DNA from 3 places in the Kluyvera georgiana genome. Region 2 is predicted to be linked to each of the others. Evidence: riboswitches for the same ligand, from Rfam matches in the RefSeq annotation. Region 2 holds a riboswitch; each other region holds the start of a gene.
The links. Region 2 has a riboswitch for thiamine pyrophosphate ahead of thiM (hydroxyethylthiazole kinase). Riboswitches for the same ligand answer to the same signal wherever they lie in the genome.

Region 1: another riboswitch for thiamine pyrophosphate. It lies ahead of thiB (thiamine ABC transporter substrate binding subunit); the one in region 2 lies ahead of thiM (hydroxyethylthiazole kinase).
Region 3: another riboswitch for thiamine pyrophosphate. It lies ahead of thiC (phosphomethylpyrimidine synthase ThiC); the one in region 2 lies ahead of thiM (hydroxyethylthiazole kinase).

The regions. Positions count from the first base shown of each region.
Region 1 is NZ_CP158865.1:4,107,111-4,117,560, forward strand. It holds gene idnO (gluconate 5-dehydrogenase) at 1-672, opposite strand, end outside; gene ABTW00_RS19540 (sugar efflux transporter) at 867-2,045, opposite strand; gene sgrT (glucose uptake inhibitor SgrT) at 2,134-2,271, opposite strand; gene sgrR (HTH-type transcriptional regulator SgrR) at 2,370-4,025, shown strand; TPP riboswitch at 4,061-4,159, shown strand; gene thiB (thiamine ABC transporter substrate binding subunit) at 4,190-5,173, shown strand; gene thiP (thiamine/thiamine pyrophosphate ABC transporter permease ThiP) at 5,149-6,759, shown strand; gene thiQ (thiamine ABC transporter ATP-binding protein ThiQ) at 6,743-7,441, shown strand; gene ABTW00_RS19570 (DedA family protein) at 7,529-8,296, opposite strand; gene araC (arabinose operon transcriptional regulator AraC) at 8,426-9,271, opposite strand; gene araB (ribulokinase) at 9,610-10,450, shown strand, end outside.
Region 2 is NZ_CP158865.1:1,742,326-1,752,775, forward strand. It holds gene ABTW00_RS08255 (adenine deaminase) at 1-412, opposite strand, end outside; gene ABTW00_RS08260 (LysR family transcriptional regulator) at 538-1,464, shown strand; gene ABTW00_RS08265 (hypothetical protein) at 1,518-2,006, opposite strand; TPP riboswitch at 2,727-2,823, shown strand; gene thiM (hydroxyethylthiazole kinase) at 2,858-3,643, shown strand; gene thiD (bifunctional hydroxymethylpyrimidine kinase/phosphomethylpyrimidine kinase) at 3,640-4,440, shown strand; gene fbaB (class I fructose-bisphosphate aldolase) at 4,585-5,637, shown strand; gene ABTW00_RS08285 (mandelate racemase family protein) at 5,905-7,059, shown strand; gene ABTW00_RS08290 (ABC transporter substrate-binding protein) at 7,122-8,744, shown strand; gene ABTW00_RS08295 (ABC transporter permease) at 8,741-9,778, shown strand; gene ABTW00_RS08300 (ABC transporter permease) at 9,775-10,450, shown strand, end outside.
Region 3 is NZ_CP158865.1:4,664,630-4,675,079, forward strand. It holds gene zraP (zinc resistance sensor/chaperone ZraP) at 1-215, shown strand, start outside; gene ABTW00_RS22060 (DUF1481 domain-containing protein) at 219-911, opposite strand; gene hupA (nucleoid-associated protein HU-alpha) at 924-1,196, opposite strand; gene ABTW00_RS22070 (YjaG family protein) at 1,383-1,973, opposite strand; gene nfi (deoxyribonuclease V) at 2,007-2,687, opposite strand; gene hemE (uroporphyrinogen decarboxylase) at 2,697-3,761, opposite strand; gene nudC (NAD(+) diphosphatase) at 3,802-4,575, opposite strand; gene ABTW00_RS22090 (Rsd/AlgQ family anti-sigma factor) at 4,673-5,158, shown strand; TPP riboswitch at 5,210-5,319, shown strand; gene thiC (phosphomethylpyrimidine synthase ThiC) at 5,406-7,304, shown strand; gene thiE (thiamine phosphate synthase) at 7,304-7,939, shown strand; gene ABTW00_RS22105 (HesA/MoeB/ThiF family protein) at 7,932-8,690, shown strand; gene thiS (sulfur carrier protein ThiS) at 8,671-8,871, shown strand; gene thiG (thiazole synthase) at 8,873-9,643, shown strand; gene thiH (2-iminoacetate synthase ThiH) at 9,640-10,450, shown strand, end outside.

The DNA of each region.
Region 1 (10,450 bases), 2.4 Mb from region 2:
CAGCTCTTCCGGATGACCCCAGCGTGCGGCGGGCGTGCGCTGGAACAGCCAGGCGGAGAATGCCTCATCGTTCACCAGCGCGGTGGTCATGTCAGTGGCGAAATAGCCGGGAGCAATACCGTTGACCTGAATATTGTATTCCGCCAATTCCACGCACATCCCACGAGTTAACATTTTGACCGCGCCTTTTGACGCCGCGTACGGGGTAATGGTCTTGCGGCCTAACTCGCTCTGCATCGAGCAGATATTGATAATCTTCCCGCGGCGGCGTTGCACCATGTAGCGGGAAACCTGCTGCGAAACCAGAAAGACCGATTTCTGGTTTACATCAATCACTTTGTCCCACTCCGCTTCCGGGAATTCAGTGAAAGGATAACGACGCTGGATACCGGCGTTGTTAATTAAAATATCAATAGCTCCCACTTCCCTTTCAATTTTCGCGATAGCGTGCGCCACCTCTTCCCCATTGGTCACGTCAAAACCATAGCCAACCGCGCGATAGCCTTCGGCCACCAGGTTCTCCGCCGCCGCCTGCGCGCGCTGCTGGGTGATGTCGTTAATCACAATCTCTGCACCGTGTGCCGCCAGACCGCTGGCCAGCAGGTTGCCAATACCCTGCGCGGAGCCGGTAATCAGCGCGCGTTTACCGCTCAGGTCGAACAGGTTTTTCATTAAAAACTCCTTTTTTGATAACTGTTACGCGTAACTGTATACGCGTAACAGTAGAAAAAAGAAGATCCAGGAAGAGGAAAATGATCGTTATGTGATCAGGTATACATTTACGTGCAAGATGGAAAGAAAGGAGCAGCGCTGGCCAGGCACGTAGCCCAGCCAAGCGCGTGACGTAAGAAAAGCCTCAGCGCGTGTTACACGTCCTTCACCCGCGCGGTCATCGCCAGTGTTACCACCGAAATCCCCGCAATCACCCAGTACACCGAGAAGTGGCCAAAGCTCTGCGCCAGCGCCCCCTGTACAATCCCCGCGAGGATCACCCCGGTCGAGATGCTGTTGGTGAACAGCGTGGTCGCCGCCCCGGCGCGACCCGGCATCAGGTCCTGGAACCACAGCATGCCAATCCCGGCGACAATGCCGATAAACACAGCGTTAAACAGCTGTAATATCAGCAGCGCGGTATGGCTGTGGAAGAAGATAAGCCCAACGTAGAACAGCACCCCAGCGGCTACCGCAGTGACCATCATCCGACGCTTACCGAAGTGCTTCACGTAGTAGCCTGCAACGATCATCGCCGGAATCTCCAGACCGGCGGCAGTGCCCATCAGGATCCCCGCGAGGCTATCCGGCAGGCCGAGATCGCTACTGATCCACAGCGGCATATCAATGATATACATGGTGTTACAGGTCCACATCAGCGTAGAAGCGATAAACAGCATGCGTACGTTACTGTCTTTCCAGCCGCTAATCTGATTCTGCACCACATCAGCAGGTTGCTCGACTCGCGCCACCGAGGGTAGCGTGAGCGCGATCAGCGTCAGGCTCAGGATAAAGATCCCCGCCGCGATGGCGAACATGGTGGTAAAGCCGTAGTTCAGCGCCAGCATAAACGCCAGCGGCGGGCCAATCACCCACGCCAGCGACAGCTGGGCACGCATCACCGAGCTGAACATCACCACCTCGCGCGCCGAGCTGTCGGCGTACTCACGGGCCAGCGCAAACAGCTGCGGCATCGCGGCGTTGGCAATGGACGCCAGCATCACGCCGCAGGTAATCAGCGTCAGGTAGTGGCGGTTGAAGGCAAAAAGCAGAGCGTTACCTACCGCCATCAGGCAGCAAAACATAATCAGCTTGCGTCGGTCGCCCCGGCTGTCGGATCGCCTGGCCAGCGCCAGGCTGACCGCAATCCCGGCGATCGCGTTAACGGTGTAAAACAGGCCGACCCAGAACGGCTGGACGCCCACTTCACGGCTGAGAAACAGGCTCAGCGTCGGCGCCTGTAGCGCTCCCGCTACGCCCATCATAAATGCCACCAGCATAAAAGCGGCGTACACACCGTTGAGACGTCGTCCCATCGTCATTAACCAGAGCATGTGAAATCCTTTAAGCACGCGAAAGAATAAAAAAAAGCCAGCAGATAATACCTGCTGGCAAATACTCAGTCACACATGATTAGGCGAATTAATACTCAGAGGTCGGGTTCGTAACTTCCCACTGCATCAGATAGTTCAGCACTTCAAGCCGCTGTGCCGTTGCCTGACGGGCCAGCCAGGAAACGTTTTTGGTCGCAGAGAAATAACGCCGGTAGAACTGATACATGGTGACCTCCTCGTTTCTCCTTCGCTTCATCGAAATCCATTATTGGCCTAATATAGGGATTAATAAATTGCTGAGTTTTTATCAGGAGTTCCCCTTTTATGCCTTCAGGTCGCTTACAGCAGCAGTTCATCCGTTTATGGCAGTGCTGCGAGGGAAAATCGCAGGAGACGACGCTTAACGATCTGGCGGCACTGCTGAGCTGTTCACGCCGCCATATGCGGACATTACTCAACACCATGGAGGCACGCGGCTGGCTAACCTGGGAGGCGGAGGCCGGGCGCGGCAAGCGTTCCAGACTCACGTTCCTCTATACCGGGCTGGCGCTGCAGCAGCAACGCGCTGAGGATCTGCTGGAGCAAGATCGCATCGATCAGCTGGTACAGCTGGTCGGCGATAAAGCGGCGGTACGCCAGATGCTGGTGTCGCATCTGGGGCGCAGCTTCCGTCAGGGTCGCCACATTCTGCGGGTGCTTTACTATCGCCCGATGCACAATCTGCTGCCCGGCACCGCGCTTCGCCGCTCGGAAACCCACATCGCCCGGCAGATTTTCAACGCCTTAACGCGGGTAAATGAGGCAAATGGGGAACTGGAAGCCGATATTGCTCACCATTGGCAGGAAATTTCCCCCTTACACTGGCGTTTTTATTTGCGTCCCGGCATCCACTTCCATCATGGGCGCGAACTGGAGATGGAAGACGTTATTGCCTCACTGGAGCGCAGCATGACGCTGCCGCTGTTCTCCAACATCGCGCAGATCCACTCTCCCACCGCCTGGGTGCTGGACGTGCATCTGGCCGAGCCTGACCGCTGGCTGCCGTGGCTACTGAGCCAGGTATCGGCGATGATCCTGCCGCGTGAATGGCAAACGCTGCCCAATTTCTCGCGTATGCCGGTGGGTACAGGGCCTTACTCCGTCGCGCGCAACAACCTTAACCAGCTGAAGATCCTTGCCTTTGAAGACTATTTCGGTTTCCGGGCGCTGATCGACGAGGTTAACGTGTGGGTGCTACCAGAAATCAGCGAAGCGCCAAACGGCGGCCTGACGCTCGAAGGCTCTACCGAAAGTGAAAAAGCCGTCGAAAGTCGGCTGGAAGAAGGCTGCTATTACCTGCTGTTCGATGCGCGTAGCACATTGGGCCGCAATCCAACGGTACGCCAGTGGCTGAGCCATCTGTTTCATCCCAACAATCTGCTCTACCGCGCGGGCGAGCAGCATCAGAGCCACTGGTTTCCCGCCTACGGCCTGCTGCCGCGCTGGCACCATGCGCGCAGCCGCGCCTGCGACAAACCGGCCGGGCTGGAGTCTATCACCCTCACCTACTATCGGGATCACGCCGAGCACCGGACCATCGGCCAGATTATGGAAACGCTGCTGGCGGAGCATCAGGTCAAGCTCAACATTCAGGAAGTGGACTATGACGAATGGCATCGCGGCGAGGTGGTCAGCGATATCTGGCTCAACAGCGCCAATTTCACGCTGCCGCTCGATTTCTCACTGTTTGCCTATCTGTATGAAGTGCCGATGATTCGCCATTGTATCCCCATTGACTGGGAGCAGGACGCGCGGCGCTGGCGCGCGGGCAACCTGCCGCAGGCCGACTGGTGCCAGCAGTTGCTCGCGAATCAATCGGTGGTGCCGCTGATTCACCACTGGCTGATGCTCCAGGGGCAGCGCAGTATGCGCGGCGTACGGATGAATACGCTGGGCTGGTTTGACTTTAAATCCGCCTGGTTTGCGCCGCCGGAACCGTAGGGCTTTTGATTTATTCACGTAATCATTACAATGTGCCGTTCTCAACGGGGTGCTGTGCGTTATGCGCGGCTGAGAGAGACCCGTCGAACCTGATCCGGATAATCCCGGCGAAGGGATTTGAGGCTAACTCAAAATCCTTTGCCACCCATTTACTGAGGTGCAAAGTGCTCAAGAAATTACTCCCCCTGCTGGTGCTGGTTGCCGCGCCCGCGTTCGCGAAACCCGTGCTGACGGTCTATACCTACGACTCCTTTGCTGCCGACTGGGGCCCTGGCCCGGCGGTGAAAAAAGCGTTTGAAGCCGACTGCGACTGCGAGCTGAAATTCGTGGCGCTGGAAGACGGCGTCTCGCTGCTCAACCGTCTGCGCATGGAAGGAAAAAATAGCAAAGCGGACGTGGTGCTGGGGCTGGATAACAACCTCTTGCAGGCCGCAACCGACACTAAACTGTTTGCTAAAAGCAACGTTCCGGCCAGCGCCGTCAGCGTGCCGGGCGGCTGGAGCAACGACACCTTCGTGCCGTTCGACTACGGCTACTTCGCTTTCGTCTACGATAAAAACAAGCTGAAAAACCCGCCGAAGAGCCTGAAAGAGCTGGTTGAGAGCGACCAGAAATGGCGCGTCATCTACCAGGATCCTCGCACCAGCACACCGGGCTTAGGTCTGCTGCTGTGGATGCAGAAAGTGTACGGCGATAAAGCGCCGGAAGCCTGGCAGAAACTGGCAGCGAAGACCGTCACCGTCACCAAAGGCTGGAGCGAAGCCTACGGCCTGTTCCTGAAAGGGGAAGGCGACCTGGTGCTAAGCTATACCACCTCGCCGGCCTACCACATCATTGAAGAGAAAAAAGACAACTACGCCGCGGCGCCGTTTGCCGAAGGCCACTATCTGCAAGTCGAAGTGGCGGCAAAAACCGCGGCCAGCAAGCAGCAAAAACTGGCGGACAAATTCCTGCAATTTATGGTCTCTCCGGCGTTCCAGAACGCCATCCCGACCGGCAACTGGATGTATCCGGTCACTCAGGTTGCGCTGCCGGAAGGCTTTAACAGCCTGGTGAAACCGCAGACCTCGCTTGAGTTCACGCCGCAGCAGGTCGCCAGCGAACGTCAGAACTGGATTAATACATGGCTCCGCGCCGCCAGCCGCTAATTCCGGGTTGGCTCTACCCAGGGCTCACGGCCACCGCACTAATGGTGGCCGTCGCTCTGGCGGCTTTTCTGGCGCTGTGGCTCAACGCCCCCGAAACGTCGTGGTCAACGCTGCTCGGCGATAGCTACCTGTGGCACGTGGTGCGCTTCTCCTTCTGGCAGGCGTTTCTCTCCGCGCTGCTGTCGGTGCTACCCGCCATTTTCCTGGCCCGCGCGATGTACCGACGCCGTTTCCCCGGTCGCCAGCTACTGCTGCGCCTGTGCGCGATGACTCTCATTCTGCCGGTACTGGTCGCCGTATTCGGCATTCTCACCGTCTACGGTCGTCAGGGATGGCTGGCGCAGATGTACGCCTGGCTCGGCTGGCAGTGGAATTTTTCCCCCTACGGCCTGCAGGGCATTCTGCTGGCGCACGTCTTTTTCAACATGCCGATGGCCACCCGCCTGCTGCTGCAGGCGCTGGAGCAAATTCCCGGCGAGCAGCGCCAGCTCGCGGCACAGCTCGGGATGCGCGGCTATCCGTTCTTCCGCTACGTGGAATGGCCCTGGATGCGGCGACAGATTCTGCCCATCGCCACGCTGATTTTTATGCTCTGCTTTGCCAGCTTCGCCACCGTGCTGTCGCTGGGCGGCGGGCCTTCTGCCACCACGATTGAGCTGGCAATTTACCAGGCGCTGAATTTTGACTACGATCCGGCGCGCGCGGCCATGCTGGCGCTGATTCAGATGACCTGCTGCCTGGCGCTGGTGCTGCTTAGCCAGCGTATGAGCCGGGCCATTGCGGTGGGCAATAGCCAAATTCAAGGCTGGCGTGACCCTGAAGATCGCTGGCACAGCCGTATCGCCGACGGGGTACTTATCTTCCTGACCCTGCTGTTAATGCTGCCGCCGCTGCTGGCGGTAGTGGTGGATGGCATTCACCCGTCGATGCTTTCCGTCTTTAGCCAGCCGATTTTATGGCAGGCGCTGGGCACGTCGCTGCGTATCGCCCTCGCCGCCGGTCTGCTTTGCGTGGCGCTGACCATGATGCTGCTGTGGAGCAGCCGCGAGCTGCGGGCGCGTAATCAGCCGCTCGCCGGGCAGGCCATGGAACTCAGCGGGATGCTGATCCTCGCCATGCCGGGGATCGTGCTGGCTACCGGCTTCTTCCTGCTGCTTAACAATACCATCGGCCTGCCCGACTCCGCCGACGGTATTGTGATTTTCACCAACGCGCTGATGGCGGTACCCTACGCGCTGAAAGTACTGGAAACACCGATGCGCGATATCACCGCACGCTACAGCATTCTGTGCGAGTCGCTTGGGCTTGGCGGGTTTAATCGCCTGCGGGTGATTGAATTACGCGCGCTCAAAAGACCGCTGGCCCAGGCGCTGGCGTTTGCCTGCGTGTTGTCGATCGGTGATTTCGGCGTGGTGGCGCTGTTCGGCAACGAGAATTTCCGCACGCTGCCGTTTTATCTCTACCAGCAGATTGGCGCCTACCGCAGCCAGGATGGGGCGGTGACCGCGCTGATTCTGCTGCTGCTCTGCTTCCTGCTCTTTACCGTGATTGAAAAGTTACCCGGACGCCATGCTAAAACTGAATGATGTGACCTGGCTGTATCAGCACCTGCCGATGCGCTTTAGCGCCACGATTGCGCAGGGCGAGAAAATCGCGGTGCTCGGCCCAAGCGGCGCGGGGAAATCGACGCTGCTCAATCTGATCGCTGGATTTCTGACGCCCGCCAGCGGCACCATCATGCTGGAAGGCCGCGTCCATACGCATACGCCGCCGTCCCAGCGCCCGGTGTCGATGCTGTTTCAGGAAAATAATCTCTTCAGCCACCTGACGGTGCGCCAGAATATCAGCCTGGGGATGAGCCCGCGGCTGAAGCTCACCGCCGACCAGCAGCGTCGGTTACAGGTTATTGCCGGGCAGATGGGAATTGAATCAATGCTGGAGCGGCTCCCCGGCGAACTCTCCGGCGGCCAGCGTCAGCGCGCCGCGCTGGCCCGCTGCCTGGTGCGCCAGCAGCCCATTCTGCTGCTGGACGAACCCTTTTCCGCGCTCGACCCTGCTCTGCGTCAGGAGATGCTGCAATTAGTCGATGACGTGTGTGAGCGCCAGAGCCTGACGTTGCTGATGGTGTCGCACAGCATTGAAGACGCGGCGCGAATCGCGGCGCGGGCAATGGTAGTGGCGGAAGGGCGTATCGCCTGGGATGGTAAGACCGAAGCGCTGCTGAGCGGTAAGACCAGCGCTTCGGCACTGTTAGGTATCGCTGAGTGAGGGATTGCCGGATGGCGGCTGCGCCTTATCCGGCATACAAATGGGTACGCGCGTAGGCCGGATAAGGCGTAGCCGCCATCCGGCAGGTTACAGCCCCACCACCTTACGCAAAATCTCGATATACACCGGCATCAGCGGGTGACGAATCACGCTGACCAGCGCCATCACGCCAACACCCAGAATCAGCGGTGCCAGAATCAGTAAACGCTGACGCGTCAGCACGTTGCTGAGACGGTCATGATTCTCTTTCGCGCTGCGCCACAGCCGCCAGCACAGCCATGCGCCCAGCCACAGCAGCAGCGCCGCCGCCAGCAACAGCCACTTAAAGCTGGCGCTATTTTCATCGGCAGGAATATCAATCGCCGCCCCGGCGAGGATCCCCGGCAGGAAATAGAGCGGCGGCCACAGCAGACAGCCAATGATATTCGGGGGAATAAACCGGGCAATCGGCAGATCGAGCATGCCCGCGACCATGGGCACCACCGGCCGTGTGGGCCCAATGAAGCGGCCGACCAGAATGGTAAACATGCTGTGCTGATGTAGCGCATATTCGGTTTTATCGAGCAGCGCTTTGTTCTTCTTCATAAACGACCAGCGGTGTAGCGGCTTCTTAAAGCGCCAGCCCAGCCAGAAGGAGATCCAATCGCCCAACAGGCAGCCCGCAATCCCCGCCAGCCACGCCTGCCAGAAGTTCACCTCGCCGCTGCCGATAAGCGCGCCCAGGCCGGCCATCATCACGGTGCCCGGCAGAATCAGCCCCACTAACGCCAGTGATTCCAGAAACGCCACCAGCGCTACCGCTATCAGCGAGTAAGTTGTGGACTGCGTAATAAAGTGTTCCAGCAATGCTTGCATAGTGTGTCCGGTTTGAAAACGAAGCAGGGATTCTCCAGAGCCCCCTCTGCATCGTCAAGCCATCAATTGTCTAAATAGTTTACTGGCAAAGACAAAAGCCGACACACAGCATTTCCTTTTCTTTACTTTTTATTCACAGCCAGCGCGGAATTCGCTGGGGCTGGCGCCGGTACATTTTTTAAATACCCGGGAGAAATAAAGCTGGTCTTCAAAGCCGACATTGCGTCCAACGCTGGCAATCGGCATGCGCGTTGTGCTCAGCAGCAGCTTGGCCTGGCTAATGCGCTGATCTTCTCGCCAGCTCAGCACGCTAACGCCCAACTGCTGCCGGAAAAGATGCGACAGCCTTGATGGCGACAGGCAGACGTGCTGCGCCACGCTGGCAATATCAAACTGGCTATCGGCAAGGTGATCGCTGATGTACTGGCAGGCATCGCGCACGCGGTTATCCATCGGCGGATGCAGCGATTCGTTGATCGCCTCCATCCGCCGCAGCAGAAGTTGCTCAAGCAGGTTGATCGCCAGCAGTTCGGAATAGCGCCCTACACCCTGCCCGGCCTCGATAATTTTGCCGAACAGCTCGGAGATTTCGCTCTGGTGCGCTTCATCCGGGCGATAAAAACCGGTCTGTGCCACGATGGCGGGCCAGTTTAACCACTCGTGCCAGTAGGCGCGCGGACGGAAATAGACCCACTGGTGATACCACTCGCTGGCGTCTGGGTGGCGGCCATAGTGGTGAATTTCGCCCGGCGGGAACAGCAGCATATCGCCCTGGCGGCAGACAAACTGCTTACCCTGATTTTCAATCACCCCTTCTCCGCGCACCGTCAGATTCAGAATGAATCCCTTCATCCCCAGCGGCCGGTCGATAAAAAAGTCCAGGTAGCCACCGGCTTCAATCGGCGTTAGCCCCGCCACCAGGTGGGCGTTAAAGGAATAACCAGGCAGCAGGGGATCGTTTTGCATTTCAGCCATTTCTGCACGCTCTCACTGATATCTAAAGAAACCAATTATCCATATTCGGCTTTTAATCGGTACGGCAGCCGCGCTCAATGAATAACAGAACCGGTGCTGCTGTCAACCCTGTTATTTCAAGGCACTTAGAGAATAAACCCGGAAGATAAACCGGCTAACAACCACAACTGAAGTGTCTATAAAGACGACAGAAAAGTCCACATTGATTATTTGCACGGCGTCACACTTTGAGAGGATACAGCAAGATCATCCATAAGATTAGCGGTTCCAGCCTGACGTTTTTTTGCGGGGATATCTACTGTTTCACTATCACGTATTCTTTGAGATGGAGTAACACGATGGCAATCGCAATTGGCCTCGATTTTGGCAGTGACTCGGTCCGCGCCCTGGCAGTAGATTGCGCGACGGGGGAAGAAATCGCGACCAGCGTTGAGTGGTATCCGCGCTGGCAGGAAGGGCGTTTCTGCGACGCGCCGAACAACCGTTTTCGCCACCACCCACGCGACTATATTGAATCCATGGAAGCTGCCCTGAAGGGCGTGCTGGCCGAACTTTCCAGCGCACAGCGCGCGGATGTCGTCGGCATCGGCGTCGACAGCACCGGTTCCACCCCGGCGCCGATTGACGCCGACGGCAACGTGCTGGCGCTGAAAGAGGAGTTCGCCGACAACCCGAACGCCATGTTCGTGCTGTGGAAAGATCACACCGCAGTAGAAGAAGCAGAGGCCATCACCCGCCTGTGCCACCAGCCGGGCAAAGAAGATTACTCTCGCTATATTGGCGGTATTTACTCCAGCGAATGGTTCTGGGCCAAGATTCTCCACGTGACCCGCGAAGACCGTGCCGTAGCGCAAGCCGCAGCGTCGTGGATTGAACTGTGCGACTGGGTTCCGGCGCTGCTTTCCGGTACCACCCGCCCGCAGGATATCCGCCGCGGTCGCTGTAGCGCCGGGCATAAATCCCTGTGGCACGAAAGCTGGGGCGGCCTGCCGCCGGCGTCGTTCTTCGACGAACTGGATCCCATTATCAACCAGCATCTGCCCTGCCCGCTGTTTAACGAAACCTGGACCGCCGACGTGCCGGTCGGCACGCTTACCGCCGAATGGGCGGAGCGCCTGGGGCTTTCTACCCAAGTCGCCATTTCCGGCGGCGCATTCGACTGCCATATGGGCGCGGTTG
Region 2 (10,450 bases):
CCATTACCTGCAATGGCAGATGACGGCTCGCTTCCACGGCGTAGCGCACGCCCGCCACGCCCAGCACGTTAGCAAGCTCGTGGGGATCCCAGAAGACGGCGGTAGTTCCCTGCGCCAGCACTATTTCAGCATAGCGTTCCGGCGGCAGATGTGAGCTTTCGAGATGGACATGGGTGTCCATCAGCCCGGGAGAGAGAAATTCGCCGGGCAGGGAGTGGCGTTCAAGGGCGTCGCTGCGGCTACCGCGCGGGTGGACGCTGGCAATCATGTCGCCGACGATACCCACGTCGGCTTCACGAATTTCACCGGTCGCCATATCGACGATGTAAGCATCGGTGAGCAGCAGGTCGAACGGAACTTCACCACGAGCGGCCTGAACGGCGCGGCGGCGGTTTTCAGCATTGCTGGACATAACATCTCCGGCACAGGGATAATGTGCGCTACTTTAGGGGCAGAGCAAACGGTTGCCCAGCTGAAAAAACTAATCACCTGATAACTTCGGCTTATTCTGCGTGATCGTCACGAGTGAAGCACAACATGACCGAACCCTGGCAGCGATTGCCCGCGCTCTCGCTTAAACAACTGCAGTATTTTGTCACGCTGGCCCAACTGCGTCACTTTACGGACACCGCGAATCGTTTGGCCATTAGCCAACCGGCGCTCAGCAGCGCCCTGCGACAGACGGAAGCGGTGCTTGGCGGCAAGCTGGTGAATCGTACCGCTTCAGCGGTGACGTTAACCGAGCTGGGGGCGGCGATACTTCCCCATGCCCAACGGGTGCTGAGCGTTGCGCAGATGGCATTTCAGGATATGCAGCAAATTGTCGAGGCGGGCGGCGATGGAACGGTGCGCATTGGCCTTGTGCCGTCCGTCAGTTCGCTGCTGTTTCCGCTGCTGCCGAACGCGCTGGCGCAGGCGTTTCCACGGCTGCGGGTTGAGTTCCACGATCGCACCAACGATGCCCTGGTTGGTGACCTGCAAAGCGGGCAAATTGATTTTGGCATCGGCGCTATCGACAGCTCGCTGCCGGCTGATTTGCAGCTCTTCCCGCTACGTGAAGATCCTCTGGTGGCGGTTTTGCATAGGGATGACCCGCTTGCCGGGCAGCCACATTTACCGTGGAAACTGCTGGCCGGGCGCGATATTGCGGTATTCTCAAAGGGTAACGTGCAGCGCCTGGTCGGGGCATTGGTTGAAAGCCAGCGGCTGACGTTGAATACGCGTTATCAGGTGGACTATATCGAAACGCTGTACGGGCTGGTGCGCTCGCAGCTGGCGGTGGCGATTTTGCCGCAGCTCTACACCACTCACCTTGAAGATCCAACGCTGCGGGTCGCGCAGCTTCAGCAACCTGCGCTGACGCGTACGGTGGCGTTAATGCGCGGGCCGCAGACGCTACCGCCGCTAATTGAATCCTGCTTTACGCTGCTGCTCAAAGCGCTGCGCGGGAGCGCCGCCGAGTAGTATACGAGTAGCATAATAGAAGAAGGGAGGCGTTTGCCTCCCTGTATCCATCGTTATTGTTTGACGGTCAGCATGCCGTTTTCGCGGCCATGCGTCTTATTCCACGATGCGCCTTCAATGCCGTCTGCATTCATGCTGACGGAAATAATATATCCCGCTCCGCGAATTTCATAAAAATTGGCGTTAATACGCTTCACAACGGCTTTTTTGCCATTAACTGTCGCCGAGAAGAAACCGTTCGACAGCGTTGCTTTTAGCACATTAGAAGAGAGCGTCGCTTCACGCATGGGATCGGCAACGTGCGCCGCCTGAGCGTGTTGTTCCGCGTCGCGAGTGCGAGTCGCGTTGGCTGCGTTGGCATACGCCGCGGTCATGGCGGCGTTGTTGATACCCTGCTGTCTATTTTGCTCAGATAAATAGCATGTATCTTTAGAAATACCCTGCGCTTCACATTCAGCCATCCGCTGTGCCGGGCTTGAACAGCCCGCCAAAATAGCTGAGCCGGTCATTACAGCTAACAGTATCAATTTTGCTTTCATCATTAACCTTGCTTTTTATAAAGTTCAGAACGCAACCTGAATATATGTGTAACGTTCCTGGTATCATTATTGGGACGTTAATAATAAATTATTATCAGGTTGTGAATGTTATGAGTGATAACAGTCGCTCTCTATTACTGATATTGCGTTGCTACACACTACGACACCAAATGCTCCCGTTGCTACCAGCGCAAGGGAAACAATAGCGTAAGCAATAATAAGTTTTCTCATTGACTATCAATCACTAAGGCAAGTAAAAGCTTGCCGCTTTCTTTGTAACGCGAAGCAACTATCCAGTAAGTTGACTATATTAATATTGATTAAGATCATGTTTTTTGTTGATAGATTCAGGCGGTGAATGGAGTTGAGTTTAAATGTTATTTATTAATAAATTCATATTGTTAGCGATGCTCATCCTACCATTTGCCGATAAGGATTATTCCTATAGAAAATAGTTTTCATGATCTGAAGTTGAGGCGAGTCTGATGATTTTCTTTGTTTTTTTATTATTCCGTTCGTCGCGAGTTTAATTATGGTTATCTGATATTTTGTTTCGTATGAAAGAAAGTTATGACTGTCTTTTTTTATACGCCGCACGCGTGTTAATTAAAGTTTAACGATTATTAGATATAACCTTTCTCTTTGTGTTGTTATTTGTCGCGCGGGAAGAGGCTTGCTTAAGCGAGAAACTTCCCTTACGCTTGCAAAAAAGCGGCCACGCCGCTAAACGACTCGGGGTGCCCTTCCTGGTGAAGGCTGAGAAATACCCGTACCACCTGATCTGGATAATGCCAGCGTAGGGAAGTCAGAGACCGCCTGGTCATTGCTTCTTCGCGTTATGGCAGGAGCAAACCATGTACGTTGATCTGCTAAACCCCGCGCAATCCGCGCGCACCGCCCAACTTCTCCATCAGCACGCCCCTCTTGTTCACTGTATGACTAACGATGTCGTGCAGACTTTTACCGCTAACGTCTTGTTGGCCCTTGGCGCCTCGCCCGCGATGGTGATTGATGCCGGGGAAGCCGCGCAGTTTTCCGCCCTAGCCAGTGCGGTATTGATAAACGTCGGTACCTTAACCCAGCCGCGTGCGCAGGCGATGCGTGCGGCGGTGGAAAGCGCGAATGCGGCGAATGTGCCCTGGACGCTCGATCCGGTTGCCGTTGGCGCACTGACGTTGCGCAGTGAATTCTGCCGCGGCTTACTGCAATTACACCCGGCGGCGATTCGCGGTAATGCCTCTGAAATTCTGGCGCTGGCGGGCGAAAGCCGCGGCGGGCGCGGAGTTGATACCACCGATACGGCGGCGACAGCGCTGCCGGCAGCACAGAAGCTGGCGCGAGAAAGCGGCGCGATTGTGGCGGTGACCGGCGAGGTGGATTACATCACCGATGGTCAGCAAACGCTGGCGGTACAGGGCGGAGATCCGCTGATGACGCGGGTGGTTGGCACCGGCTGCGCGCTGTCGGCGGTGGTGGCGGCCAGCTGCGCGCTGCCGGGCAGCCGTCTGGAAAATGTGGCGGGCGCCTGCGCGCTGATGAAATTCGCCGGGCAGCAGGCCGCCGAGGGGCGAGGGCCGGGGAGCTTTGTCCCAGCCTTCCTCGATGCGCTGTATGCGATGCAGGCGGAGGTGGCGGCATGAAGCGCATTAACGCCTTGACCATCGCCGGTACCGACCCTAGCGGCGGCGCGGGCGTTCAGGCCGACCTGAAAACCTTCTCCGCGCTGGGTGCCTACGGTTGTTCGGTGATGACCGCGCTGGTGGCGCAAAACACCCGCGGGGTGCAATCGGTCTATCGCATTGAACCCGATTTTGTCGCCGCGCAGCTGGACTCGGTTTTCAGCGACGTGCGCATTGATACCACCAAAATCGGCATGCTGGCCGAGACCGATATTGTTGAAGCCGTGGCCGAACGGCTGGCGCGTTATCGTATCCAGAACGTGGTGCTCGACACGGTGATGCTGGCGAAAAGCGGCGATCCGCTGCTGTCCGCATCGGCGGTGGCGACGCTGCGTCAGCGTCTGCTGCCGCAGGTGTCATTGATTACGCCAAACCTGCCGGAAGCGGCAGCGCTGCTCGATGCGCCGCATGCTCGCGGTGAACGCGAAATGCTTGAACAGGGTCGGGCGCTGCGTGCGCTGGGCTGTGAGGCGGTGCTGATGAAAGGCGGCCACCTTGACGACGCCGAAAGTCCGGACTGGCTGTTTACCGCCGACGGTGAAATGCGTTTTACCGCGCCGCGCGTAGTGACCAAAAACACCCATGGCACCGGCTGCACGCTGTCGGCGGCGCTGGCGGCGTTACGGCCACGTCACGCAAGCTGGCAGGAAACGGTGCCGGTCGCTAAAGCCTGGTTGTCCAGGGCACTGGCTCAGGCGGATACGCTGGAAGTGGGCGAGGGGATTGGCCCGGTACATCATTTCCACGAATGGTGGTAGCTGTCCCGTCTGCGTGCCAGCAGCGTGTGCGTTAAAACCGACAAAAGTTGGACATTCTGCGCCCCCGGTACCAGGCTTATCCTGCTCAAAAAATTGAGCAGGACATCCAGCCGACATGATGTCGGCGCTTACGGGAGCATAGCTATGACTGATATTGCGCAGTTGCTTGGCAAAGATGCCGACAGCCTTTTACAGCATCGTTGTATGACCATTCCAGCCGACCAGCTCTACCTGCCTGGCCACGACTACGTTGACCGGGTGATGGTGGATAACAATCGCCCGCCTGCGGTATTGCGAAACATGCAGACGCTCTACAACACCGGGCGTTTAGCCGGTACGGGCTACCTGTCGATTCTGCCGGTCGATCAGGGCGTTGAGCATTCGGCCGGGGCCTCGTTTGCCGCCAACCCGCTCTATTTTGATCCGAAAAACATCGTCGAACTGGCTATTGAGGCGGGCTGTAACTGCGTGGCCTCCACCTACGGCGTGCTGGCGTCGGTTTCGCGTCGCTACGCGCACCGCATTCCGTTCCTCGTGAAGCTCAACCACAACGAAACGCTGAGCTACCCAAATACTTTCGATCAAACGCTGTATGCCAGCGTTGAGCAGGCCTTCAACCTCGGCGCAGTGGCCGTGGGGGCGACTATCTATTTTGGTTCAGAAGAGTCTCGCCGCCAGATTGAGGAGATCTCCGCGGCCTTTGAGCGCGCGCACGAACTGGGCATGGTGACGGTACTGTGGGCCTATCTACGCAACCCGGCGTTTAAGAAAGACGGCGTTGACTACCACGTCTCTGCCGACTTGACCGGGCAGGCCAACCATCTGGCTGCCACCATCGGCGCGGATATCGTCAAACAAAAAATGGCCGAAAATAACGGCGGCTATAAAGCGGTGAACTTTGGCTATACCGACGATCGGGTATACAGCAAATTGACCACCGACAACCCGATTGACCTGGTGCGCTATCAGCTGGCGAACTGCTATATGGGTCGCGCGGGGCTGATCAACTCCGGCGGTGCGGCGGGCGGTGAGACCGACCTGTCCGATGCGGTACGTACTGCGGTTATCAACAAACGTGCTGGCGGTATGGGGCTGATTCTGGGCCGCAAAGCGTTTAAAAAATCCATGGCCGACGGCGTGCAGTTGATCAACGCCGTGCAGGATGTCTACCTCGACAGCAAAATCACCTTCGCCTAGTCTACCGCCTTCCCATCCGCCCGGGTGGGAAGGCCGATCCCCTTCACACTTCGTTATCCTTTTGTGAAAAACATCACGCCCCCTTGTGCGCATGCCCAAAAAACAGCCGATTGTTAGCGTTATTTGTCCGTGGAAGCGCTGTTATTTTGTGCTTAGATTAGTCGTGAAACGCCTTTTCAATTCCCTAAAACCGTTTTATCGGATCAGTGTTGGACACAGGATTGTGACGCGATGAGCGGCAATCGAATGTTGTACTAAGGACACATAATGAAAATTGAATCTGTAAATGTCACCGTTTTCCAGCATCCTACCCGACGGGTCTCGGATAGCGCCGGGCACTCGCATCCGGGGCCAGAAAGCATGGCCAAAATGGCAATGCTGACGATTACCGCGGACGATGGCAGCAAGGGCTACTCGTTTGCACCACCGGAAATCGTGCGCCCGTTCGTGGTGAATACTTTCTTCCGTAAAGTGCTGGTCGGTCAGGATCCGTTCGACCGTGAACGCATCTGGCAGGACCTGGTGCACTGGCAGCGGGGCAGTGCGCATCAGTTGACCGAACGCGCGCTGTCGTTCGTGGAACAAGCGCTGTGGGACCTGATTGGGCGTAAGCTCAATATGCCGGTCTACAAACTGCTCGGCGGCTATCGTGACAAAGTCCCGGCCTACGGCAGCACCATGTGCGGTGACGACTTAGCAGGCGGTTTATCCACCCCGGAAGAGTACGCGGCCTTCGCTGAAACGCTGGTGGCGCGCGGCTACAAGGCCATCAAGCTGCATACCTGGATGCCGCCGGTCTCCTTCGCCCCGAACCCGAAAATGGATATCAAAGCCTGCGCCGCGGTACGTGAAGCGGTCGGCCCGGATATCGATCTGATGATTGACGGCTACCACTGGTACAGCCGCACTGAAGCGTTGTGGATTGGTAAAGAGCTGGAAAAACTCAACTTCGCGTGGTTTGAAGAACCGATGGAAGAGGACAGCATGTCGTCCTACGCATGGCTGGCGGAAAATCTCTCTATTCCGATTATCGGGCCGGAAAGCTTCGGCGGTAAGCACCACAGCCGTGCGGATTGGGTGAAAGCGGGCGCGTGCGACATTCTGCGCGCGGGCGCTAACGGCGTGGGCGGCATTACGCCGACCATGAAGGTGGCGGCGCTGGCGGAATCCTTCGGTATGGACTGCGAAGTACACGGCAACGGCGCGGCAAGCCTGGCGGTGGTCGGCGCGATCCGTAACTGCCGCTGGTATGAGCGCGGCCTGCTGCATCCGTTCCTCGACTACGACCAGCCGGCGGCCTATCTGAACAGCATCATCGACCCGATGGACGCGGATGGCTTTGTTCATCTGTCTCAACGCCCGGGACTGGGCGAAGACATCAATTTTGCCTATATCGAAGCCAATACCGTTAGCCACGACTGACATATAACAAAGACAGGCACGTACGGATTCGTAGCCTGTCGTACCCTACAGGCGACAGATAGATGAAAAAATCCTCCTTACTGGGAGCGTGTTTGCTCGCGCTCACGATGACGATGGGGAGCGGGGCGGCGTTGGCAAAAACGCCGCCGGATCAGCTCATCATCGGCATGAACATGAATAATCTGCTGACCCTCGACCCGGCCGCGATGACCGGTAATGAAGTGGTCGGTATCGTGGTCAATCTCTATGATTCGCTGGTTGAACTGGACCCAGAACAACTGACCAACGTCAAACCGGCACTGGCCAAATCCTGGGACATCAGCCCGGACGGCAAAACGCTGACCTTCCATCTGCAAAACAACGTCAAGTTTCACTCCGGCAACCCGCTGACCGCCGCCGATGTGGTGTGGTCGATGCGTCGTATTCTGCACCTAAACCTCGCACAGGCGTCGGTGTGGAAGTCTTACGGCTTCAGCAAAAAGAACGTCGATAAGCAGGTGACCGCGCTGGACGACTATACGGTGCAGATTGTGCTGCCAAAGGCGAACGATCCGCAGCTGGTGATTTACTCGCTCGGCGCGCTCGGTAACCTCGGCGTGCTCGACAGCAAAACCGTGCAGAGCCATGAACAGGATAACGACTGGGGCAACAAGTGGCTGACCACGCACGAAGCCGGTTCCGGGCCGTTTATGCTGGAGACCTGGCAGGCCAAAGACGTGCTGCGCATGAAGCGTAACCCGGACTACTGGCGGGGCGAGCCGAAGATGAGCCGCGTGGTGCTGCGCCATTTCCAGGAATCGCAGACCCTGCGTCTGATGATTGAAAAAGGCGACCTCGATATTGCCAACAATATGGCGGTATCCGATATCAACGCCCTGCGCAAAGATCCGCAGCTTACCGTCGACGCGGTACAACGCGGCACCATGTACTACGTGGCGATGAGCATGAAAGAGGCGCACTTCGCCAACCCGAAGGTACGTGAGGCGGTACGCTACCTGATTGATTATCAGGGGATTAACAAAGCGCTGATGCCAGGTTACGGCGTACTGCACCAGCGGCCAATCAAGGCGGGCATGCCGTCGACGCTGCCGGATCCGGGTTACCGCTTTGATCTCGCGAAGGCGAAAAAGCTGCTGGCGGAAGCGGGCTACCCGGACGGTTTTGATACCACCCTGCGCGTGCTCTCGGACCAGCCGTTCCTCAATATCGCCATTGCCGTTCAGTCGACGCTGATGCAGGCGGGGATCAACGCCAAAATCATCACCGGTACCGGCAACCAGATCTACGGCGCGATGCGCGAACGTAAGTTCGACATGCTGGTCGGTCGCGGGGGCAGCGGGATGGAGCCGCATCCGCACTCCAGCCTGCGCGCGCTGGTCTATAACCCGGACAACAGCGATGAAGCGCGACTCACCAACTTCCAGGGCTGGCGTACCGGTTTTTACGACAAACAGCTCAACGAGATGATTGATGGCGCGCTGCTGGAACGTAACCCGCAGAAGCAAATAGCCGATTACCAGGCGATTCAAACTCGTTTCGACGCACTGATCCCGGCGATGATCCCCGTCTCGCAGATGGTGGATTCGGTGGTCGTGCGCAACGAAGTGAAAGACTACAAACCCCACCCGTCGGCGACCACCTTCTTGCGTGACGTCTACAAAGTGAGCGAAGGAGATAAAGGATGAGTACGGCAATTCTCGCGCCCGGCTCCCGGACCCGGCGCTTTTCAAAACGGTTGATGCAGGTGGCGATTACGCTGTTTGGCCTGCTGCTGCTGACCTTTTTCATTGGCCGCGTGATGCCCATCGACCCGGTGCTGGCGATTGTTGGCCCGGATGCCGACCAGAGCACCTATCAGCAGGTCTATCACCAGCTGGGATTTGACCAGTCGCTGATGACCCAGTTTGGCATTTACTTCGTCAACCTGCTGCACGGCGACCTCGGTAACGCGCTGCTGACCGGGAAACCGGTGACCGACGATATTATCCGCGTCTTCCCGGCAACCATGGAGCTGGCGACGATGGCGATTATCGTCGGCGCGGGCCTCGGCATTCCGCTGGGCGTGCTGGCGGCGGCGCGTCGTAACAGTATTTCCGACTACGTGGTGCGCATTATCAGCCTCGCCGGTTATTCCACGCCGATTTTCTGGGTGGGGATGATGGGGCTGCTGGTGTTTTACGCCTGGCTCGGCTGGGTGGGCGGCGCCGGGCGTGTGGATCTGGGGCTGGACGGCATCGTGCCGCGTCGTACCGGGCTGATGACCGTGGATGCGCTGCTGGCAGGGAACAGCGAGGTGTTCTGGAATGCCATTAATCACCTGATTCTGCCCGCCGCGCTGCTGGGTTTCCACTCGCTGGCTTACATCAGCCGTATGACCCGCAGCTTTATGCTGGCACAGCTGTCGCAGGAGTTCATCATCACCGCGCGCGTCAAAGGGCTGACCGAACGTCAGGTTATCTGGAATCACGCGTTTCGTAACATCCTCGTGCAGCTGCTGACGGTGGTGGCGCTGGCCTACGGTTCGCTGCTGGAAGGGGCGGTACTGATTGAAACCGTCTTCTCCTGGCCGGGCTTTGGTTCCTATCTCACCGGCAGCCTGCTACTGGGCGATATGAATGCGGTAATGGGCTGCGTGCTGCTGGTAGGGGTGATCTTCGTGATGCTCAACCTGCTCTCCGACATGCTGTATCAATTCTTCGATCCGAGGACAAAATCATGACGGTTTCTCTGGATACTTCCCTTTCAGGCGCTAGCGGCGAAGGCCGCCAGCGGTTGGTCCGCGCGCTGGCGCGAGCGGGTGGCTTTATTGGCAAGATGGCGCGTAACCCGTTAACGGCGATTGGCGGCGGGATTATCTTCCTGCTGCTGGTGGTGGCGATTTTCGCGCCGCTGATTGCGCCCTATAACCCGCTGGTGCAGGACTTAAGCAACGCGCTTACCGCGCCGAATGCGCAGCACTGGTTTGGCACCGACGAGTTTGGCCGCGATATCTTCAGCCGTCTGGTGTATGGCTCGCGCATCACGCTGTACATCGTGCTGCTGGTGTCGGTCACCGTCGGCCCGCTGGGGCTGCTGCTTGGCGTCTGCGCGGGCTATTTCGGCGGCAAGGTAGACATGGTGCTGATGCGCGTCACCGACATCTTTATCTCCTTCCCAAGCCTGGTGCTGGCGCTGGCGTTCGTCGCCGCCTTAGGCCCAGGGCTGGAGCACGTGGTGATCGCCATTACGCTCACCGCCTGGCCGCCGATTGCGCGTCTGGCGCGCGCCGAAACGCTGTCGCTGCGTCAGGCGGATTTTATCTCCGCCGTGCGCTTGCAGGGGGCCTCTCCGGCGCGGGTGCTGTGGCGTCATATCGTGCCGCTGTGCCTGCCGTCGGTGATTATCCGTATCA
Region 3 (10,450 bases), 2.1 Mb from region 2:
GCTATGAATACAATGCGCTGCTCACCGCCGATAAGCCAGACAGCGCGAAAATTGAGGGGGTCGCTCAGGAAATAGAGACGTTACAGCAGAAGCTGGATCAGCAGCGGGTGAAGTTTGATGTCGCCCTGGCACAGGCCGGCATTCCTCGCCACGGAGGTATGGGAATCGGCTGTCAGGGGGGGAACGGACACATGGGCGGCATGCACCGCTGGTAACGCTTAGAAGTTTTTTTCCGTCGGCTGCCAGGTACAGTAGTCTTCATTCGCCACCAGCAGCAGCTGGGAGCCTTCCGGGGCTTCCAGCCAGGCAATGCTGACTTCAGCAGAAGAACGGCTCTGACGGCTGGCGATATGCCCTAACGCGCGGGCGTCGAAATCCGGTTTCACCGTTTCGCCTTCACAGGTCGTTACCGACTGGTCAGCGTGCCAGCGTCCCTGTCGCAGCACAACTTTCCCCAGGCGCAGCGCATCGCTGGTCTGACGAATCTGTTCAGCACGATAGCGATAGAGCGCGACCTGGTCGCTGGAGAGCTGCTGTTTTTGCCCATCCATCTCACGCTGCATAAAACTCAGTTCGCCGTTGCGATCGAAACGGGCGCGGATGTGTTCGGTGGGTTTGCCGTAGATATTCAGTTCGATCAGCTGCAATTGATCGTTCTGCCAGCGGTATTCGCTGGTTGAAGTGCTACCGCTATGCCACGGGCTAAAGGTGGCCAGCAGGTGTGTCTCGCCGCCGCTATCTTTACGCCAGATGCGCACCGCGCCCTGGGTGTCAGCATAGCCGCTAGCGGTAAACGGAGGCAGCGCGCTGTTATGGCTACAGGCGGTAAGCAATAAGATGCCCGCTAGCCCCGAAAAGCGACGCCAGATGAACGAAAGGGGCGAAACCGCCCCTTCTTTAAAACTGTTCACTGCCACGCAGTCTTACTTAACAGCGTCTTTCAGTGCTTTACCAGAAACAAATGCCGGCACGTTAGCTGCGGCGATTTTGATTTCTTTACCGGTCTGCGGGTTGCGGCCAGTACGCTCAGCGCGGTGGTTCACTTTGAAGGTACCGAAACCAACCAGCTGTACAGCATCGCCTTCTTTCAGAGACTCAGTAATAGCAGCCAGGGTGGATTCCAGCGCTGCTTTAGCCTGGGTTTTAGACAGTTCAGCCTTGTCCGCAATTACATCAATCAGTTGAGTCTTGTTCATAAGTTATCCTTACAATGTGTTTATCGCTTGCTAAGCATCGAGTGCGACGAAAATGCCAGAAAAGCACTCTCCTGCATACACGCACCGATAGCCACTTTTTTTCGCCCTCCAAATGTAGACCAGACGGGGGGCAGATGTGAAGCCTTCAGGCGTGACAATTCAGGCGGTAAATCACGTTTTATTGTCTCATTGCTGAAAAATTATACCAATATTGCTTTCAGCGGCCTCGCGGAGGTCTGCGCGTAGCCCTTTAATCAGTTCAATATCGCGTTCTTCACACTCGGCTAAAAGGCGGAAAATCTCCCACTGAATGTCCCATTCTTGCTCTACCGCGGGGTTCAAACGCAGCTCTTCGTCGGTCATTTCACGATCAGCCTGGGTCATTTCTAACATCGCAACGGTGGTAATAGAACTCTTACTGACTTCAATCGCGTGTTCGAGGGTTTCACCGCTCAAACGCGAATGTATTAATTCGCTCAATGCAACGCAGGCATCGATCGCCGGATAAACGCCGTACATGTCGTAATCGTCCGCCGCCGGAATCGCCTCTTCCAGCTTTTCCAGCTGGCTGTCGAAGTTCACCTTCGCGTCTTTGACCGTCAGCGTTTCCCAGATGAGGTCGAGAATGCGTCGGTACAGCTGCGGCTCGCCAAACTCCGCCTCTTTGCAGAACATGGCGTAGTTTGGGTACATACGTTCGCACAGACAGGCCATAAACGTGACGTGCTGCCAGCTTTCGAGCTTCTCCAGACGCAGATGAATCGGGTTTTGTAACATGTTGAGTTCTCAAATACGGAAATTAGCCGCAGTTTACCTGATATGGGGCATTTTTGCTGCAAGCCGCGTAAAAGCCGGGCGTTCGGATGCTACCGCATCCGCCCAGCGCGTCGGCTCCGGCAGACGGTAACCCTGAGTGCAGCGCTGTACCCAGTTCAAAGCGCTCTCCAGACTGACGCGATGGCCCGTGGAGATAAACAGCGGGTTACAGCGCGCTTTACTGCGCCAGACCCACGCCAGCTGTTCGTCTTTGTCCATCAGCGGCGCCAGCGCGCCCACCTCTGAAGAAGGCAGTTCAAACTTACCGCACAGCCGTTTTTTCGCCACGCCAATGGTCGGGACGTCCACAAGCAAACCAAAATGACTGGCGACGCCAAGACGGCGCGGGTGGGAAATACCATGGCCATCGACAAACAGCAGATCCGGCTTGTGCGAAAGCTGCTGCCAGGCAGCCATCAGCGCCGGGGTTTCACGAAAGGAGAGGAAGCCCGGGATATAGGGCATGGTGGTGGCGACCCGCGCCACCGTGTATTCAACCAGTTCCAGAGAGGGATACTTCAGCAGAACCATCGCGGCCCGCGTCACTTCGCCACCCTGCTCAAACCCGACGTCCGCTCCCCCGATCAGATCCGGCGGATCCTTGTCGAGGCGATCCTCGCGGATCACTGAAGAGGCCAGTTCAAGCTGCTGAGCGCGTAGCGATGCGAGATCCATAATGACTCCTTAGCGGTGGTATTGTTCGGACAGGCGATGCACCGCCTCCACAAATACCCCGGCATGTTCCGGCGGCACATCCTGATGGATGCCGTGACCGAGGTTGAAGACGTGGCCTTCACCCTGGCCGAAACCTGCAAGTATAGTCGCTACCTCGTCTTCGATCCGTGCCGGCGGCGCATACAGCATGGATGGATCCATATTGCCCTGTAGCGCCACCTTATGACCAACGCGACGACGCGCATCGGCGATATCTGTCGTCCAGTCGAGACCTAACGCATCACAGCCGGTTTCCGCCATCGCTTCCAGCCACTGCCCGCCGCCTTTGGTGAACAACGTTACCGGTACGCGACGGCCATCGTTTTCACGCAGCAGGCCATCGACGATTTTATGCATGTAGTACAACGAGAACTGCTGATAGTCGCGCCCGGTCAGCACGCCGCCCCAGGTGTCGAAAATCATCACCGACTGCGCGCCCGCTTTAATCTGCGCGTTCAGGTACAGCGTGACGCTCTGTGCCAGCTTGTCGAGCAGCAGATGCAGCGCTTTAGGGTCGGCATACATCATCTTTTTAATCACGGTGAAGGCTTTGCTGCTGCCCCCTTCGACCATGTAGGTTGCCAGCGTCCACGGGCTGCCGGAGAAACCGATCAGCGGCACTTCTCCCTTCAGCTCACGGCGGATGGTGCGCACCGCGTTCATCACGTAGCCCAGTTCACCTTCCGGATCCGGAATCGGCAGTTTTTCAACGTCGGCTTTGGTCTTAATTGGCGAGGTAAAACGCGGGCCTTCCCCGGCTTCGAAGTACAGCCCCAGGCCCATCGCATCAGGAATAGTCAGGATATCCGAGAACAAGATCGCCGCATCGAGCGGATAGCGGCGCAGCGGCTGCAGCGTCACCTCACAGGCCAGATCGGCGTTTTTGCACAGCGACATAAAATCACCCGCCTGGGCGCGGGTCGCTTTGTACTCCGGTAAATAACGGCCCGCCTGGCGCATCATCCATACCGGGGTAACGTCTACGGGCTGGCGCAGCAGAGCACGCAGGTAACGATCGTTCTTCAGTTCGCTCATGTTTACATTCCTTTAGCGTTGATGCGCCTATTGTAACATGTCAGTCGTAATCAGCCCGACACATTGCCACAGTATCTTCGATCAGGCGACGGGCGACGGTGCCCGGCGGTGGCAGAAGCGGCAGATCGTCATAGCGATACCAGTTAGCGTTAAGCAGCTCTTTCGGATCGATAACGATGTCGCCGCTATCGTACTCCGCCATAAACGCTGTCATCAGCGACTGTGGGAACGGCCACGGCTGCGAGGTAATGTAGCGCAGGTTCTTCACCTTAATGCCGCTCTCTTCCATCACTTCACGCGCCACCGCCTGCTCTAAGGTTTCGCCCACCTCGACAAAACCGGCCAACACGGTATGCACGCCGTTGCGATGGCGAACGTGTTGGGCAAGAAGAATGGAGTCGTCGCGGCGAATGGCCACGATAATGCACGGTGCAATCTGCGGGTAGTAGCGTTCACGGCAATGGCTACACAGCATCGCCCATTCGGTTTTGCTCGGGTGCATGGTGTGCCCGCAGTAGCCGCAGAACTTATGCGAGCGATAAAACTCGGCCAGCTGCACGCCGCGCCCCGCCAGTTGGAACAACCCCACATCCTGGTCGATAACCTGCCGCACTGAGCCCATGTCATGACGGCGCTGCTGCTGAACCAGCCACACCGGAGAGCCTTCCCACTCGCCTATCTGGAGTGCGCGCTGCCCCACAAGATCGAAATTTAGCGCTTCGCCATATGGTAATTCGCCAGCAGGCAACCATAATTTTTGTTCGTGGCTGACGATCCACCAGCCGCGATCCGATTTTTCAATAATACGATCCATATCTCTTGCGCTACCTTTGCTTCACAGGCATGTTGTTAACATTATTATTACATAATGACGTGAGCAGATTTTAATCTTATCGATGCGGGGTCAACCTATGTTAAACCAGTTAGAAAGTCTAAAAGAGCGAATTCATGGACACCACAGACTGGTCGACCGTTGGCTGAATATTCGTAAGCACCTGCTCGTGGCTTACTACAATCTGGTTGGCCTTAAGCCTGGCAAAGAATCGTTTATGCGTCTCAACGAGAAGGCGCTTGATGACTTTTGTCAGCGGCTGGTCGACTACCTTTCTGCCGGTCATTTCAGTATTTATGAACGTATTATCCATAAAATGGAAGGCAACAGCCCGCTTTTAAACGCCAGCAAAATCTGGCCGCTGCTGGACGCCAATACCCAACAAATTATGGACTACTACGACTCTGCGCTAGAGAACGCTATCGACCAGGATAACGTGTATGCGTTTCAGCAGGCGCTGTCCGATATCGGTGAAGCGCTGGAAGCCCGTTTTCTATTAGAGGATCAGCTCATCATGCTGACCTTCGAGGCCCTCGGCCAGGATGAAATAAAACGTCCGGCTTGAGATTTGCCGCATTAACGCGTAGTTTACATTCATTACCTCTAAGATAGAGGTTACTTCTTGTCGGAGTGCCTGGTGCGCAAGCACGGGCTGAGACCGTTAATTCGGGATCCGCGGAACCTGATCAGGTTAAGACCTGCGAAGGGAACAAGAGTAATTCAGCTTTATGCTGCTGCCTTTACGGGCGGCGCACATCCATTACTCCATCCGTCGTCTGACAAGCCACGTCCTTACTTTTTTGGAATGAGCTATGTCTGCCACTACTAAACCATCACGCCGCGAACAGCGCGCCCAGGCCCAACACTTTATCGATACCCTGGAAGGTACCGCCTTTCCTGAGTCCAGACGCATCTATATCACCGGTTCGCAGCCGGATATCCGCATCCCGATGCGCGAAATTCAGCTCAGCCCAACGCTGATTGGCGGCAGTAAAGATAACCCGCAGTTTGAGGCGAACGAAGCCGTACCGGTGTACGACACCTCCGGCCCGTATGGCGATCCTGAGGTGGCGATTAACGTCCAGCAGGGTCTGGCGAAACTGCGCCAGCCGTGGATTGACGCACGCAATGATAGCGAAGAATTAGACGACCGTAGCTCGGCTTATACCAAAGAACGTCTGGCCGACGATGGTCTGGACGATCTGCGTTTTACCGGCCTGCTGACGCCGAAACGCGCCAAAGCAGGCAAGCGCGTCACCCAGTTGCATTACGCCCGCCAGGGGATCGTCACTCCCGAAATGGAGTTTATCGCCATCCGTGAAAATATGGGCCGCGAGCGCATTCGCAGTGAAGTGCTGCGCCACCAGCATCCGGGGATGAGCTTCGGCGCACGCCTGCCGGAAAACATCACCCCGGAATTCGTGCGTGATGAAGTGGCTGCCGGCCGCGCGATTATCCCCGCCAACATCAACCACCCGGAATCGGAGCCGATGATCATTGGCCGCAACTTCCTGGTCAAAGTGAATGCCAACATCGGTAACTCGGCGGTCACCTCCTCCATCGAAGAAGAGGTGGAAAAACTGGTCTGGTCGACCCGCTGGGGCGCGGACACGGTAATGGACCTCTCCACTGGCCGCTATATTCATGAAACCCGCGAGTGGATCCTGCGTAACAGCCCGGTACCGATCGGCACCGTACCGATCTATCAGGCGCTGGAGAAGGTCAACGGGATCGCCGAAGATCTCACCTGGGAAGCGTTCCGCGACACGCTACTGGAGCAAGCCGAACAAGGCGTCGACTACTTCACCATCCATGCGGGCGTATTGCTGCGCTACGTGCCAATGACCGCCAAACGCCTGACCGGTATTGTCTCGCGCGGCGGTTCAATTATGGCGAAATGGTGTCTCTCCCATCACAAAGAGAACTTCCTGTTCGAACATTTCCGCGAGATTTGCGAAATCTGCGCCGCCTACGACGTTTCCCTGTCGCTGGGCGACGGCCTGCGTCCCGGCTCCATCCAGGACGCCAACGACGAAGCGCAGTTCTCCGAGCTGCATACGCTGGGCGAGCTGACCAAAATCGCCTGGGAATACGACGTGCAGGTGATGATTGAAGGCCCGGGCCACGTGCCGATGCATATGATTCAGCGCAACATGACCGAAGAGCTGGAGAGCTGCCACGAAGCGCCGTTCTACACCTTAGGGCCGTTGACGACCGATATCGCGCCGGGCTATGACCACTTCACCTCCGGCATAGGCGCCGCAATGATCGGCTGGTTCGGCTGTGCGATGCTGTGTTACGTGACGCCGAAAGAGCACCTCGGCCTGCCGAACAAAGAAGATGTGAAGCAGGGGCTGATCACCTACAAAATCGCCGCCCACGCCGCGGATTTAGCCAAAGGACATCCGGGCGCGCAGATCCGCGATAACGCCATGTCGAAAGCGCGCTTTGAATTCCGCTGGGAAGATCAGTTTAACCTCGCGCTCGACCCGTTCACCGCCCGCGCTTATCACGATGAAACCCTGCCACAAGAATCCGGCAAGGTCGCCCACTTCTGTTCCATGTGCGGGCCGAAATTCTGCTCGATGAAAATCAGCCAGGAAGTGCGTGATTACGCCGCCGCGCAAACCATTGAAGTGGGGATGGCGGATATGTCGGAAAACTTCCGCGCCAAAGGCGGCGAAATTTATCTCAAACGGGAGGAAGCCTGATGTATCAGCCTGATTTCCCAACCGTGCCGTTCCGCCTCGGTCTTTACCCGGTGGTAGACAGCGTTGAATGGATTGAACGTCTGCTGGAGGCGGGCGTGCGCACCATTCAGTTGCGTATCAAAGAGAAACGCGATGAAGAGGTGGAAGCCGACGTTATCGCCGCCATCGCACTGGGGCGTCGTTATGATGCCCGCCTGTTTATTAACGACTACTGGCGGCTGGCGATTAAGCACAACGCCTACGGCGTGCATCTGGGCCAGGAAGACCTCGAAACCACCGACCTGCAGGCCATTCAGGCGGCGGGCTTACGCCTGGGTGTATCCACTCACGATGATATGGAGATTAACGTCGCACTCGCCGCTAAGCCTTCTTATATCGCGCTCGGCCACGTCTTCCCGACGCAAACCAAGCAGATGCCTTCCGCCCCGCAGGGGCTGGCGCAGTTGGCCAGTCATATTGAACGACTGGCGGATTACCCGACCGTCGCGATCGGCGGCATCAGCCTTGAACGCGCCCCGTCGGTGCTGGCGACTGGCGTCGGCAGTATTGCCGTGGTCAGCGCTATTACTCAGGCCGCCGACTGGCGCGCCGCTACCGCGCAGTTACTGGATATTGCGGGAGTTGGCGATGAATGACCGCGATTTTATGCGCTACAGCCGGCAAATCCTGCTCGGCGATATCGCCATTGAAGGCCAGCAAAAGCTGCTCGCGAGTCATGTGCTGATCGTGGGTTTAGGCGGGTTAGGTTCACCTGCCGCGCTGTATCTGGCGGGAGCAGGCATCGGCAAACTGACGCTGGTAGACGACGACGACATTCATCTGAGCAATTTGCAGCGCCAGATTCTATTTACCACTGATGATATCGCACGTTCAAAATCTCAGGTTGCCCGGCAGCGCCTGACACGGCTCAACCCGGATATCGAACTGGTATCACTCCAGCAGCGACTTAAAGGCGATGCGCTCCGGCATACGGTCGCGCGGGCCGATGTAGTGCTCGACTGTACCGATAACATGGCCACGCGCCAGGAAATCAACGCCGCCTGCGTAGCGCTCAATATCCCACTCATCACCGCCAGCGCTGTCGGCTTTGGCGGTCAGTTGATGGTGCTCACGCCGCCGTGGGAACAAGGCTGTTACCGCTGCCTGTGGCCGGATGATGTAGAGCCGGAACGCAACTGCCGCACCGCTGGCGTGCTCGGCCCGGTGGTTGGCGTGATGGGTACCTTGCAGGCGCTGGAGGCGATTAAATTACTTAGCGGTATTGAGACGCCGGGCGGGGAGCTACGTCTGTTTGACGGCAAAACCAGCCAGTGGCGCAGCCTCGCGCTGCGTCGCGCCAACGGCTGTCCGGTATGCGGAGGGCAGCATGCAAATTCAATTCAATGATGAGCCGATGCAGTGCGCCGCAGGGCAAACCGTCAGCGGGCTGCTTATCCAGCTCAACCAGCTCAAACCGGGCGCGGCGTTGGCGCTCAATCAGCAGATCCTGCCGCGCGAGCAGTGGGAACAGCAAATCGTGCAGGAAGGCGACCAGATCCTGCTTTTTCAGGTTATTGCAGGGGGTTGAGATGTTACGTATTGCCGACAAAACGTTTGATTCACATCTGTTCACCGGTACCGGGAAGTTTGCCTCTTCGCAGCTGATGGTCGAGGCGATTCGCGCTTCCGGCAGCCAGTTGGTGACGCTGGCGATGAAGCGCGTGGACCTGCGCCAGCACAACGATGCGATTCTGGCACCGCTAATTGAAGCGGGCGTCACGCTGCTACCCAATACCTCCGGGGCGAAAACCGCCGAAGAGGCGATCTTCGCCGCCCAACTGGCGCGTGAAGCGCTGGGCACCCACTGGCTGAAATTAGAAATCCACCCGGACGCCCGTTGGCTGCTGCCGGATCCAATCGAAACGCTAAAAGCCGCCGAGGCGCTGGTGAAGCAGGGGTTTGTCGTGCTGCCCTACTGCGGCGCGGATCCGGTTTTGTGCAAGCGGCTGGAAGAGGTCGGCTGCGCGGCGGTGATGCCGCTCGGCGCGCCTATCGGCTCTAACCAGGGGCTGGAAACCAAAGCCATGCTGGAGATCATTATCCAGCAGGCCACCGTGCCGGTGGTGGTCGACGCCGGGATCGGCGTGCCCAGCCACGCGGCGCAGGCGCTGGAAATGGGCGCTGATGCGGTGCTGGTCAACACGGCGATTGCCGTGGCGGACGATCCGGTGATGATGGCAACCGCCTTTCGTCTGGCGGTGGAAGCCGGATTACTGGCGCGGCAGGCTGTGCCAGGAAGCAAAAGTTCGCAGGCCAGCGCCACCAGCCCGCTCACCGGCTTTCTGGAGGCGTTAGCATGAAAACCTTCACCGACCGCTGGCGGCAACTGGAGTGGGACGACATTCGCCTGCGCATCAACGGTAAAACCGCCGCTGACGTGGAACGCGCGCTTAACGCTCCACAGCTAAGTCGTGACGACCTGATGGCACTGCTCTCCCCCGCCGCCGCCGATTACCTTGAACCGCTGGCGCAACGGGCGCAAAAGCTGACTCGCCAGCGCTTCGGCAACACCGTCAGTTTTTACGTGCCGCTTTATCTCTCAAACCTCTGCGCTAATGACTGTACCTACTGCGGTTTTTCTATGAGCAACCGCATCAAACGTAAGACGCTGGACGAGGCAGAAATCGCCCGCGAGTGCGCCGCCATCCGCGAGTTGGGTTTTGAACACCTGCTGCTCGTCACCGGCGAACATCAGAGCAAAGTGGGCATGGACTACTTTCGCCGCCATCTCCCGGCCATTCGCCAGCAGTTCGCCTCGTTACAGATGGAAGTGCAGCCGCTGGCGACCGGGGAGTATGCCGAACTGAAAACGCTGGGGCTGGATGGCGTAATGGTTTATCAGGAGACCTATCACGAAGGGATGTATGCCCAGCATCATCTGAAGGGGAAAAAGCAGGACTTCTTCTGGCGCCTTGACACCCCGGATAGGCTCGGCCAGGCCGGAATTGATAAAATCGGTCTCGGCGCGCTGATTGGCTTATCCGATAGCTGGCGGGTTGACTGTTTTATGGTCGCTGAGCATCTGCTGTGGCTCCAGCAGCGTTACTGGAAAAGCCGCTACGCCATCTCCTTCCCTCGCCTGCGGCCCTGTGCAGGCGGCATTGAAC